3 regions of the Marinobacter sp. JSM 1782161 genome follow, and region 3 is predicted to be linked to each of the others. Evidence: riboswitches for the same ligand, from Rfam matches in the RefSeq annotation. Region 3 holds a riboswitch; each other region holds the start of a gene.
The links. Region 3 has a riboswitch for cobalamin ahead of GQB00_RS16595 (ribonucleoside-diphosphate reductase subunit alpha). Riboswitches for the same ligand answer to the same signal wherever they lie in the genome.
Positions count from the first base shown of each region.

Region 1: linked by a shared signal. The riboswitch ahead of GQB00_RS03200 (CbtB domain-containing protein) and the one ahead of GQB00_RS16595 (ribonucleoside-diphosphate reductase subunit alpha) in region 3 are both predicted to bind cobalamin.
Region 2: linked by a shared signal. The riboswitch ahead of GQB00_RS19835 (TonB-dependent receptor domain-containing protein) and the one ahead of GQB00_RS16595 (ribonucleoside-diphosphate reductase subunit alpha) in region 3 are both predicted to bind cobalamin.

Region 1 is NZ_WSSA01000002.1:726,361-730,676, forward strand. It holds partial or broken gene GQB00_RS21790 (ATP-binding protein) at 1-649, opposite strand, end outside; gene GQB00_RS03195 (CbtA family protein) at 630-1,415, opposite strand; gene GQB00_RS03200 (CbtB domain-containing protein) at 1,512-1,697, opposite strand; cobalamin riboswitch at 1,729-1,938, opposite strand; gene bluB (5,6-dimethylbenzimidazole synthase) at 1,986-2,702, opposite strand; gene GQB00_RS03210 (cobyric acid synthase) at 2,699-4,174, opposite strand; gene cobD (threonine-phosphate decarboxylase CobD) at 4,171-4,316, opposite strand, start outside.
Region 2 is NZ_WSSA01000005.1:143,978-148,293, reverse strand. It holds gene GQB00_RS19845 (ABC transporter ATP-binding protein) at 1-728, shown strand, start outside; gene GQB00_RS19840 (hypothetical protein) at 751-1,113, opposite strand; cobalamin riboswitch at 1,421-1,612, shown strand; gene GQB00_RS19835 (TonB-dependent receptor domain-containing protein) at 1,740-3,533, shown strand; gene polA (DNA polymerase I) at 3,554-4,316, opposite strand, start outside.
Region 3 is NZ_WSSA01000004.1:39,700-44,015, reverse strand. It holds gene GQB00_RS16605 (universal stress protein) at 1-493, shown strand, start outside; gene GQB00_RS16600 (DUF3047 domain-containing protein) at 541-1,254, opposite strand; cobalamin riboswitch at 1,382-1,562, shown strand; gene GQB00_RS16595 (ribonucleoside-diphosphate reductase subunit alpha) at 1,701-4,316, shown strand, end outside.

The DNA of each region.
Region 1 (4,316 bases), on a different contig from region 3:
GGCGATCGCCGAGCTGGGCCTGCTGCGACCGGAATTCGGCACAGAAGGCGTCCGGATCCCGCTCGAACGCCTCGCGCTGCTGAACGATGGCGATGCGGTCGGTCACCGGAATGGTGCCTTGCATCTCGACGCACAGCCCGAATCGGTCGAGCAGTTGCGGGCGCAATTCGCCCTCGTCCGGGTTCATGGTGCCGATCAGGGCGAACCGGGCCGCGTGGCTGTGGCTGATGCCATCCCGCTCCACCACGTTGATGCCGCGTGCAGCCGCATCCAACAGCAGGTCCACCAGGGCGTCCGGCAGCAGGTTCACTTCGTCGACGTACAGCACGCCGCCGTCCGCCCGGGCCAGCAAGCCCGGTTCGAAAGCCACGTCCTGATCCGCCAGCACGCGTTTCAGGTCGAGGCTGCCGATCAGGCGATCCTCGCTGGTACCCAGAGGCATGTTCACGAATGGCGGACGAACCCCTTCGCTCGATGGCGGCAGGATGTCGGCCAGGGCCCGGGCCAGGGTCGATTTGGCGCTGCCTCGGGGACCGCTGATCAAAACGCCACCGACTCGAGGGTTGATGGCGTTCAGCAGCAACGCTGTCTTGAGATCGTCCTGGCCGACAACGGCCGAGAACGGAAACTCAGGCAGGAACTTGTTCATGATGGATGCGACCTGTCCGTGACAGGTAATTGAGGGTAACCGCGCACAGCACGCCAATCAGGAGCCAGAACGCCAGATTGGAGAGGCCGGTTGCCCAGATGAATTGATGGTGGAGCTCGTTCAACGCTGTGACGGCGTCCGGATCGGGATGCGAGAACATCGGGCCCTCGTGGGTGGGCACGAAAAAGTGCGTCACCAGCAACAACGGCACACCCAGGATGCGCTGCCAGCCGCCGGCCAGGAAGAGGATACCGAGTCCGGCGACGGTCAGCAGTACCGTGGCAACCCACCAAAGCTGGCGCGATTCCAGGGCGGCGGCACTGGCACCCGGCACTTCCGGCGGCAGCCCAAGCGACGGGGCCATGAACACGGCGACAAAGCCGAGCGCCCCCAGCAGGAGCCCGCGACTGGCGTTGGGCGTCATGCGGCCGCGTTCACGCAGCTGATTCATGACCACCAGCAGCAGCGCGGCGAAACCGATACCGGCGCAGATGTTGGAAACCGCCGAGTAGAACGTGCGCTCGAAGCCGTCGGCCGGGGCCCACTCGTCACCGCCGTGGTGGTGATGGTCGCCCGCTTGGCCGTGCTCGTGAGTATGGCCGGCCGCCTCATGCGGATGGGCGCTTTCCGGCTCGGCCGGTTCGCTGACCTCGTACTGTTCGGCCGCGAGAATGATCGGTGTGACGCCAAAGGATTGAAACGCGGTCATGGCCAGACCGGCGACAACGCCAATAACGCAGGCGCTGAGTATCAATGAGCGGAACATGGATTTCCCTCCAGCAGGAAATAGAACGGTCGTTGTGCCAACGCCGGGCGCTGCGGAAGACTATCCATGAACGGATAGCCTACGATCGGACAGCGCTCAGTGGCAGGGGAAAACGAACGTGTGCCGGGTATCGTGCGCGGCGTTGTGGGCCGCGCTCATCGGCAGGAAGCCAACGGCGTAAAGGATCAACGCGCCGAAGACCGCAACAGCGCCCTGCTGGACGGCCGATGAAACCCGGGAACCGGAAACCGATTCGCTGGAGGATGAGGAAAACGCAGACATATCAACTCCTTGGTGCCCGCCGCACCACTGGTGGATAGCAGGAATGACAGGCCGGTCTTCGGGCTTAAAACGGGGCGCCTTTTCGAGCGCCATCATCTGCACCTTCCCGGCGTTGGCCAGTGGCATGTTGCAGACTACGCGTTTATTACCGATGCGGGGGCAGCGATGGAATGGGCCTGAGGCCGCACCATACTTCCCGATTATCCCCTGTGGCAGGGGCACCCGTCTTCGAGGTGGATATCGTAATTCAACGCCCCGGCGGGCGCAATGTGGGACCGCCGGACCGCCCTATTTTCGGGGTGTTCTGTGGGCCAGCCAGTCGGCCAACGGGTGGCCATCCGGCAACGCTTTTTGCCAGCCGTCGTGATGCACCAGCTGCTCCAGAGGCAGACGCGAACGCCAGCCCCTGGCCTGCAGCTCGGGCTGCTCGAGAAACTCGCTCACATACCCCACACACAGATACGCCAGCGGATAGACGTTCTCAGGCAACGCCAGCACCTCGGCCAACCGCTCCTGGTCGAGGATGCTGACCCAGCCGACGCCGATGCCTTCGGCACGGGCCGCCAGCCACAGGTTCTGCACCGCCAGGCAAGTGCTGAACAGGTCGGTTTCGACGATGCTGTTGCGCCCCAGCACCTTGGGGCCGCCGCGGCTGCGATCGCAGGTGATGCAGAGGTTGAGCGGGCTGTCGAGGATGCCCTGCAGTTTGAGGCTGCGGTAGGTGCCCTGGCGTTCGCCCTCGTAATTGTCAGCGGCCCGCTGGTTCTCCTGCTCGAAGTTCTCCAGCACCCGGCGACGTACCTCGGTGCTTTCGATCACCAGGAAATCCCAGGGCTGCATAAAACCCACGGACGGCGCGTGGTGGGCCGCTTCGATGAGCCGCCCAAGCACCCCGGGCGGTATCGGATCGGGCAGAAACTGGGAGCGAACATCGCGACGCTCAAAAATGGCGCGATACAGCCCCTGGCGCTCGGCGTCGGTGAAGTCGTTGGCGGAATCGGTCATTCGGTTTCCTTCGGCAGACCCAGCCAGTGCCGGAGTCTCTCAGTGTCCAGTTGCTGGTCGAGATGGTCGGCGAGGCGATCGAGCTGGGCAAGCCGGTGCTGCTGGTAATCCACCGCCGCGGCCTCACCGCGCAGCCCCCAGGCGGCCAGCAGGGCGTCGCAGGCCTCAGGCCGGTCGAACAGCCCGTGCACGTAGGTGCCCATGATCTGGCCATCGTCGCTGACGGCGCCATCGGGGCGACCGCCCAGGTTGAGAATCGGGCGTTCCAGCGCGGCGCCGGTGGTCACGCCGTTGTGCATTTCATAGCCGGTCAGCGGGGCCATATCGTCCCCGCCCGGCAGCCGCAGCTCGCCCGCTACCTCGCGCAGCTGTTTGCCGGCCACCATCCGGGTGTTCAGCGGCAGCAGGCCCAGCCCTTCGCTGTTGCCCGGCTCCCCTTCCAGGCCGTCGGGGTCGGCAACCCACTCGCCCAGCATCTGGAAGCCGCCGCAGATGCCGAACACATGCCCGCCGTAGCGCAGATGCCGGCGGATCGCCCCGGGCCAGCCCCGCGCTTTCAGCCAGGCCAGGTCGGAGCGCGTACTTTTGCTGCCGGGCAGGATGATCACGTCCGCCGGCGGGATGGCTTCGCCCTCCCCGACGAAGCTCAGGTCCACGCCCGGGTGCAGGCGCAGCGGGTCGAAATCGTTGTGATTGCTCATGCGCGGCAGACGTGGAATCACCACCCTGAGCTGGCCGTTGCCGGCAACGGAGGTCAGGTTAACGCTGTCCTCGGCGTCCAGCAGCAGACCGCTCAGGTGCGACAGCACACCCACCACCGGCTTGCCGGTCCGCTCTTCGAGCCACTCCAGGCCGGACGTGAGCAGGCCCGGATCGCCCCGGAACCGGTTGATCACGAATCCCGCAATGCGGTCTCGTTCGCTCTCAGACACCAGCTCCAGCGTGCCCACCAATTGCGCGAATACGCCGCCGCGTTCGATATCCCCCACCAGGAGGACCGGGCAATTCGCCGCTTCGGCGAACCCCATATTGGCAATATCGTTGGCGCGCAGGTTGATTTCCGCCGGGCTGCCGGCGCCTTCGGCGATGATCACATCGTAGCGCGCGGACAGGTCACGCCAGGCCGCCATCACTGACTTGGCCGCTTCGGCCTTGTAAGCGAGGTAATCCAAAGCATCCATGTTGCCGTGAACCTGGCCGCGCAGGATCACTTGGGCACCGCAGTCGGTCTGCGGTTTGAGCAGGACCGGGTTCATGTCGCTGTGAGGCTCCAGGCCACAAGCCAGGGCCTGCAATGCGGTGGAGCGGCCGATTTCGCCGCCGTCGCGGGTCACCGCGCTGTTGAGGGCCATGTTCTGGGGCTTGAACGGGGCGACCGAGACGCCCTGTCGCGCCAGCCAGCGGCAAAGCGCCGCCACAACCGTGCTCTTGCCGGCGTCGGACGTGGTACCCTGCACCATCAATGTGGTCATCGTGCCGTGTTCCTGACTCTTTCGGATTGGATTTCCTGCAGCGCCTGCTGCAGCCGGCGCCAGTCGGATTCGGTTGCAGGCAGGCCAAAACGCAGCGCGGCCGGCTTGGTGAACCGGCGCACGTAGACACCTCGCTGGGCAA
Region 2 (4,316 bases), on a different contig from region 3:
ATCTGCAGGCCGAAGGCGGCGAAGTCTGGGCCATCCTGGGGGAGAACGGTGTCGGCAAATCCTCGCTGCTGCTGACTCTGGCTGGTCTGCTGCCGGTGTTGGCGGGACGGGTGTTTGTCGATGGCGTGGACATCCGGCGCTGCCCGCGCAAAGTGCTGGCGCGTCGCGTTGGCCTGTTGCTGCAGCAGTCGCCGATGGATTTTCCGTTTACCGTAACCGAAGCCGTCGGGGCCGGCCGTTACGCGCACCGACCGGGCTGGCAGGCGCTGGGAGCGAATGATCAGGTCATCATCCGCCGGGCGTTGGCGAGCTGTGGGCTGGAAGGTCTGGCGGAGGCTCGGGTCGACCGCCTGTCCGGCGGCGAACAGCGCCGGGTGGCCATGGCAACCCTGCTGACCCAGGCCCCCGGCGTCCTGTTGCTGGACGAGCCGGTGAATCATCTGGATCTGCGCCACCAGGCGGAACTGATGGCAACCCTGTGTGCGCTGGCGCGGGAGCAGCGGCGGTTAGTGGTCATGACCGTTCACGACATCAACCTGGCGGCACGCTACGCCGACCGGGTCCTGTTACTGTATCCCGACGGTCACCACGATGCCGGTTCGGCGTCTGAAATGCTGTCGTCGGAGCGCCTGCAGCGGGTCTACAGCTATCCGGTCGAGCGGGTCGGCGAGGGCGGGGACAGCTTCTGGCGGCCCGCGCCGCGATGGACTCCCGACCCGGTGGATTGAACGCGCCGTCGGCGTGCCGCGATCAGGCGGGCACTTCCATTTTGCGGCCCCGGTAGGTGATGGTGCGGGTCTTGCTGCTGCTGGCCGGTTCCTCTTTCTTGGCCGCCGCGGCCGGCTCCGCCAACTCCTGGCCGCGGTAATTGCGCGGCTTGTCGTCGTCCTGCTTGGCAAGATCCGGAACCTGTTTCTTGAGCTCTTCCCAGGCGTTGTTCAGGTGGCTGGAGCGGGATTGCCTGGCGTAGGACGCCAACTGGTCCTCCAGGTCGTTGTCGGTCAGGTGAAGCTTAACGCCGAATTCCGCCAGGATCAGTCGGCGGCACTGGTGGACGAGTTTGAGGAGTCCGCGATCCAGTAGCCAACTGCGTTCTGCTGCTAGCGTCGTCATTGTCGTACCTCATTTCAAAGCGCTCTTGCGTCTGGACGGTCCCGAGCCTGTGGGGGATCAGAGCGTGCGCGTTATCGACCCTGAATATTAAGCTAAAAATGTGCCTATCGTTAAAATCCTGAAATAAAAGGCGAAAACGTCAGCTTTGCATGGAATTACGCACCGCCATGACGCATCACGGGTTCGGCCTGCACCGTTGTGGTGAGTTCGGCGGGCGTGCAGGGGAATGAGAAAATCCGGGAAAATGCGTTGACCCGGTGGGCCAGTCCTCCTAAAGTCCCGGCAAGTTCGGTGACGCGTGCGTCACCGGCGTCAATTGGCAGGCGGTGCTCGCACGGCGAGTGAAACGGGAAACTGGTGCAAACCCAGTGCTGCCCCCGCAACGGTAAATTCCTCTGCAGCAGCAAGGCCACTGGACCTCCGGTCCGGGAAGGCGCTGCCGGCCCCGATCCCGGGGAAGGAATGAGCCCGGAGACCGGCCACCTGCTTCCCGGCAGGGATCTCTCTGATCCTGGCCGGTGCATGCGGTGCTGCGGAGGGCTTCACCGGTGGTTGCCCATCCCGTAACCGCGCGTCCTCCGTCCACCGGCTTCGACTGAACCGGATGCGAACCCAGGACGCCCTCTGTGAACAAGCCCTTTTCCCTGGCCGCCGGCCTGATGACCGGCTGTCTTGCCGCCCCGCTCAACGCGGACATTCTCAATCCCCTTGTGGTGACCGCGACCCGGACCGCGCAAACGGCCGACGAGGTGAACGCCTCGGTGACGGTCATCAGCCGGCAGGACATCCAGCGCAGCACGGCCAGCAGCATCGAGGACCTGTTGCGCGGTGTTCCCGGCGTGACCGTGTCCCAGAGTGGTGGTGCCGGCAAGCAGTCCAGCGTGTTCATGCGGGGTTCGAATTCCGATCACGTGCTGGTGCTGGTGGACGGCCTGAAAGTCGGCGGTGCAACGGCGGGCACGGCCCAGTTGGAAAACATTCCCCTGGCGCTGGTGGATCGCATCGAAGTGGTGCGTGGTCCGCGCTCCAGCCTCTACGGCTCGGAGGCCATCGGTGGGGTGATCCAGATATTCACGCGCCGGGGCACGCCGGAGCCGGAAGCCATTTCGGAGGTGAGCGCCGGTACCGAGGGCTCCTCGCGCCTGACCCAGCACTTCTCGGGCCGCACCGGCGATACGGCCTACAGCCTGTCGGCGTCGATGTATGAGACCGATGGTGTGGATTCCCAGCCGGTCAGCAATCAGCGCGATGACGACGGTTTCGAGAGCCAGTCGTTCAGCGCCAGCGTGGATCAGCGGGTGAATGATCGCCTGTCGCTCGGCCTCAACGCGATGCACGCCCAGGGCGAGAACGATTACGACAGCGTTTTCGGTACAGCCGATCAGCGCTACTGGAACGAGTTCGTGCAGCAGTCCGGGCGGGTTTTCGCCGATTTCGCCGCCAGCGACGATGTCACCTTGCACGCCCAGATCGGCTACGGGCGCGAGGACAACGACAACTTTATCGACCAGTCGGATTACTTTGACTATGAAACCCGGCGCCGCCAGTACCTGGTCCAGTCCGATGCCTACCTCACTGGCCACCAGCTGCTGACCGTGGGCGTCGAGCGGGTTGAAGAGCGTGTGGAGGCCTCGACGGCCTACACGGAAGACGCTCGCTACAACAATGCGGTGTTTGGTCAGTGGCAGACCGTCGATCAGCCGCTGCATGTGGAGACGTCGCTGCGCTACGACAACAACCAGGCCTACGGCGACGAGACCACCGGGGCGGTATCGGTAGGCTACCAGCTGACGCCCGCGCTCAAGCCCTACGTCAGCTACGGCACCGGCTTCAAGGCGCCCAACTTCAACGATCTGTATTCGCCGTTTGGCGCCAACCCGGACCTGGACGCGGAAACCTCGGAAACCTACGAAGTAGGGCTCAAGGGCAGTGTCGGACGTCTGTCCTATGAGTGGGCGGCCTATCGCACCAACTTCGATGACCTGATCCAGCTGGACGCCTTGTTCATTCCCTACAACACGGAGTCGGCGACGGCGGAAGGTACGGAACTGAGCGTCATCTACCGGGGCGGTGACTGGCGGCTGGAAATGGGCGCCGGCTATACCCGCGCCACCGATGACGACACCGGCGATGCCCTGGCCCGGCGACCCAAGTGGAACGGGCGCCTGGCGGGAACAAAAACGTTCGGGCCGCTGGAAGCGAGCCTGGAATGGCTGGGGCGGACGGATTCGGTGGATACGGCGGCGGACAGCGACATTCCCGGTTATGGGATGACCAACCTGACGCTGGCCTATGCCGCGACCGACCGCCTCGACCTGACGCTCAAGGGGCGCAACTTGCTCGATCAGGAGGCGGTCACCGTGGCCGGATACTCTGGCCAGCAACGGGCGTTGCTGGCCTCCCTGCGCTACCGCTACTGAACGCAGCCGGGGCGAGGTCGCTAGTGCGCCTCGTCCCAGTTGTCGCCGACACCGGCTTCCACCAGCAGCGGCACCTTGAGGTCGGCGGCGGCTGACATGCGATCGGTGAGGCCCTTGATGACGTCGTCCAGGGCCGACTCCTTCACTTCCAGGATCAATTCGTCGTGGACCTGCATGACCATGCGGGCGTCCCTGGCGTGCTGGTCCAGCAGCCAGTTCTCCACCGTCACCATCGCCTTCTTGATGATGTCCGCCGCGGTGCCCTGCATGGGCGCGTTGATTGCGGTGCGCTCGGCGGCCTGCTGCATCTGTTTGTTCTTGGCGTTGATCTCTGGCAGGTACAGGCGACGGCCGAACAGGGTTTCCACGTAACCGTCGTCGTGGGCCTGCTTGCGGATGTCGTCCATGTACTGGCGAACACCGGGGTAGCGGTGGAAATAGAGGTCGATGTACTCCTGGGCGAGCTTGCGTTCCACGCCCAGCTGGCGCGACAGGCCGAAGGCGGACATGCCGTAGATCAGGCCAAAGTTGATGGCCTTGGCGCTGCGGCGCTGGTCGGACGTGACCTTGTCCACCGTGGTGTCGAAGACCTCGGCGGCGGTGGCCTTGTGGATGTCCTTGCCCTCGGCGAAAGCCTTGAGCAGCCCCTCGTCGCCGGACAGGTGCGCCATGATGCGCAGCTCGATCTGGGAATAGTCCGCCGCTACCAGCTTGTAGCCCTCCGGCGCGATGAACGCCTGGCGAATGCGCCGGCCCTCGTGGGTGCGGATGGGAATGTTCTGC
Region 3 (4,316 bases):
CCTGCTGGTGATGGGGCTGCACGGGGAGAGCAGCACCGATCGCGATGTTCACATCGGCAGCCAGCTGGAAACCGTGATCCGTACCCTGCACCGGCCCATGCTGTTGGTGCCGGATGAGTATCGCGAGCCGCGCAGCGCCATGCTCGCCTTCGACGCCAGCGAGACCATGCAGAAAGGCGTGGATCTGCTGGCCAACAGCCCGATCTTCCGCAAGGTTCCGCTGCATCTGGTGATGGTTGGCGACGAGACCGATGAACGCCGTGCGGCCCTGGACGCCGCCGCGCAGAAGCTGGAAGCGGCCGGTTGCTCGGTGGAGGTGGCGGTGCGGGCTGGAGACGTGGAAAAAACCCTGCACGCCTACCAGGAAGAGCAGGGCATCGACCTGATGGTGATGGGCGCCTACGGCCATTCCCGCATCCGTCAGTTCCTGGTGGGCAGCACCACCACCAGCATGCTCAAGACCAGCGAAACGCCGCTGATCATCCTTCGATAGTAAGTGCTTGCTTGCGCCGTTGGCTTCTCATGCCGGCGTCTATCCTGTCAGCGTGAGAGCCGGATGTCCCCGTAGTAGGCGGTGGCGGCCGAGCCGGTATTGTCGCCGTCCGTCATCACGGCAATGCCGGTTATGCGCGGCGGATCCTCGCCGAAGGCGGCGCGGTAGTCCGCCACCAGATCCCGGCTCTCCTCCATCCACTGTCCCGCATGGTCCGATCCGCTCTGCACCGCGATCATTCGTGTTTCCTCACTGAACGGGTTGGGCACGGATTCGCCCCGGGGCAGGCGGTTGGCCCAGATGTAGTTGAGCGCGCTGCCGGGCAGGGCGTCGCCGTGAACCAGCTCCACCGCTTTGCGTTTGGCCCGCTCGAAAAACCCCGCCTTGTCCGGTTCGAAGGCAAACGCCACGTAGATCCGGGCGGGATAGTCGTCACCGTCCTTGCGGCGTGCGTCCCCCTTTGCGTAAACGCCGTCCACTTTCCAGCGCCAGTGCAGCACCAGCTTTTCACCGGGCTCGATGTCGACCCGGTGAATCAGTCCCGAGGCGCCGCCGTCGGTGTCCGCGCGCAGCACTTGGGTACCCTGGTCGTCGACCAGTCGGTAGCGGGTGTGGGTATCGATATCGGGGAAGGTCAGCGGGGTCCAGCCGTCGTCCAGGGTCTGCAGGGTGGAGAAGGGCGTCAGCGACTCGGCGGTGGCCGGAACGCTCTGCAGCGCCAGCGCCGCCACCAGTAGGGATGTGGCCATTCGTATCAACATTGGCTTGTTCCTGTCAGGCTTCATCTATATAGTGCTCTTATCCTTGGTTAGACACCAGATCTAGTGGTTTATCGTTAACCAGCGCACTGCCAACCGGGAGTCGTAAGGCGCTCCCGGCTGCACAGCGCCGTTATCCACAACCTCTGGTGTCCGGGAATCCGGTGAGAATCCGGAACTGACGCGCAGCGGTATTGGGGCACGAGCGTGACACGATGACACTGGCATCTGCTGGGAAGTCGTTACGCGAGGCGAACCGGAACGGTTCAGACCCCTGAGTCCGAAGACCTGCCAGGGAGGTGTGGCCCCACCAATGGGACCACGCGACTGCACCTTCGCGACTCAGGGTGAGCAGCAAACGGCAATCCGACTCCACACCCCCGTGGAGGCCTGCCGTCCTGCGTACGCGAAGGTAAGACTTTTGACAACGCGTACCCAGGAGAACCGTCATGTCCAGCGCTGCAGCAGCCCCAACCGATGCCCAGGAACAGACCCTGGCCCTCCGAGTCATCAAGCGAAACGGCCAGTTGGTCGATTTCGATGCCAGCAAGATCAGTGTCGCCATCACCAAGGCGTTCCTCGCCGTGGAAGGCGAGAAAGCCGCCGGTTCTGCCCGTATCCACGACAGCGTCCGCCGCGTCAGCCGTCAGGTCATCCAGGCCCTGAGCCGGCGCCTGCAGGCTGGCGGCACCGTGCACATCGAAGACATTCAGGATCAGGTGGAACTGGCCCTGATGCGGGCCGAGGAACAGAAGGTGGCCCGGGCCTACGTGCTGTACCGCGAAGCCCACGCCCAGGAACGTGCCACCCAGGCGCCGGTGGAAGCCCATCCCACCCTGACGGTCTCCCTGGCCAACGGCCAGACCGTGCCGCTGGACGTGGGCCTGATGAAACATCAGGTGGAGCAGGCCTGCGCCGGACTGGACGCGGTGGACGCCGAAAGCGTGGTGGAAGACGCCGTGCGCAACCTCTACGACGGCATTCCCGAGAAAGACGTGCTCAACGCCCTGGTCATGACCGCCCGCGGGCGCATCGAGCAGGAGCCGGACTACAGTGCCGTCACCGCCCGCCTGCTGCTGGAACAGCTGCGTCTGGAGGCCGGTCAGGCCCTGTCCCTGCCGCTCGATCAGACCCTGGCCGAGGTTTATCCACAGGCGCTGTCCAGTTTCATCGGTTTCGGGATCGAGCGTGAGCTGCTGGACCCGGCCCTGGGCGAGTTCGACCTGGAGCGCCTGGGCGCTGAAATCAAACCCGAGCGCGACCGGCAGTTCGGCTTCCTCGGCCTGCAGACCCTGTACGACCGCTACTTCGTCCATTTCGAGGACCAGCGCCTGGAGCTGCCGCAGGTCTTCTTCATGCGTGTCGCCATGGGCCTGGCTTTGCGCGAGGACGACCGCAACGCCCGCGCCATCGAGTTCTACGATCTGCTGTCGTCGTTCGACTACATGGCTTCCACGCCGACGCTGTTCAACAGTGGCACCCGGCACTCGCAGCTGTCCTCCTGCTACCTGACCACTGTGTCCGACGACCTGGAAGGCATCTACGGCGCCATCAAGGACAACGCGCTGCTGTCCAAGTGGGCCGGCGGCCTGGGCAACGACTGGACGCCGGTGCGTTCGCTGGGCTCCCACATCAAGGGCACCAACGGCCGCAGCCAGGGCGTCGTGCCGTTCCTGAAAGTGGTCAACGACACCGCCGTGGCGGTCAACCAGGGCGGCAAGCGCAAGGGCGCGGTCTGCGCTTACCTGGAAAGCTGGCACCTGGACATCGAGGAGTTCCTGGAACTGCGCAAGAACACCGGCGACGAGCGTCGCCGCACCCACGACATGAACACCGCCAACTGGGTGCCGGACCTGCTGATCGAGCGCATGCGCGCCGATGCCGACTGGACGCTGTTCTCGCCGAGCGACGTGGGCGACCTGCACGACCTTTACGGCAACGAATTCCGCACCCGCTATGAAGAATACGAGGCGATGGCCGAGCGCGGCGAGATCAAGCTATCCAAGAAGATTTCCGCCAAGCAGCTCTGGCGCAAGATGCTGACTGTGCTGTTCGAGACCGGTCACCCCTGGATCACCTTCAAGGATCCCTGCAACCTGCGTTCGCCGCAGCAGCACAGGGGCGTGGTCCACTCCTCCAACCTGTGCACCGAGATCACCCTGAACACCAGCGCCGACGAGATCGCCGTGTGCAACCTGGGCTCGATCAACCTGGCGGCCCACATCGACAACGGCGAGCTGGACGTGCTGCGCCTGGAGAAGACCGTTAACACGGCGGTTCGGATGCTCGACAACGTCATCGACATCAACTTCTACGCCGTGCCTCAGGCGCGCCAATCCAACCTGCGCCACCGTCCGGTGGGCATGGGCATCATGGGCTTTCAGGACGCGCTTTACCGCCTGGGCCACGCCTACGCCAGTCCGGAAGCGGTGGAATTCGCCGACCTGGCCATGGAGCAGATCAGCTACTTCGCCCTGCGGACCTCCGCCCTGCTGGCGAAGGAGCGTGGCGCCTATGAAAGCTACGAGGGCTCGCTCTGGTCGCAGGGCATCCTGCCCATCGATTCGTTGAACAACCTCAAGGAAGCGCGTCGCGAGGGCGACCTGAGCGTCAACACCGAGACGCGCCTGGACTGGGAGCCGGTGCGCAAACTGATCGCCGAGCATGGCATCCGCAACTCCAACGTCATGGCCATCGCGCCGACCGCGACCATCTCCAACATCGTCGGCGTTAGCCAGTCCATCGAACCGGCGTACCAGAACCTGTTCGTCAAATCGAACCTGTCCGGCGAGTTCACGGTGATCAATCCTTCGCTGGTGGCGGACCTGAAAGCCGAAGGGCTATGGGACAACGTGATGGTCAACGACCTGAAGTATTACGACGGATCGGTACAACAGATCGACCGCATTCCGCAGGCGATCAAGGCCCGCTACGCCACCGCCTTCGAGATGGACGCCCGCTGGCTGGTGGAAGCCGCCGCGCGCCGCCAGAAATGGCTGGACCAGGCCCAGAGCCTGAACCTGTACATGGCCGAGCCGTCCGGTCGCAAGCTGGACGAACTCTAT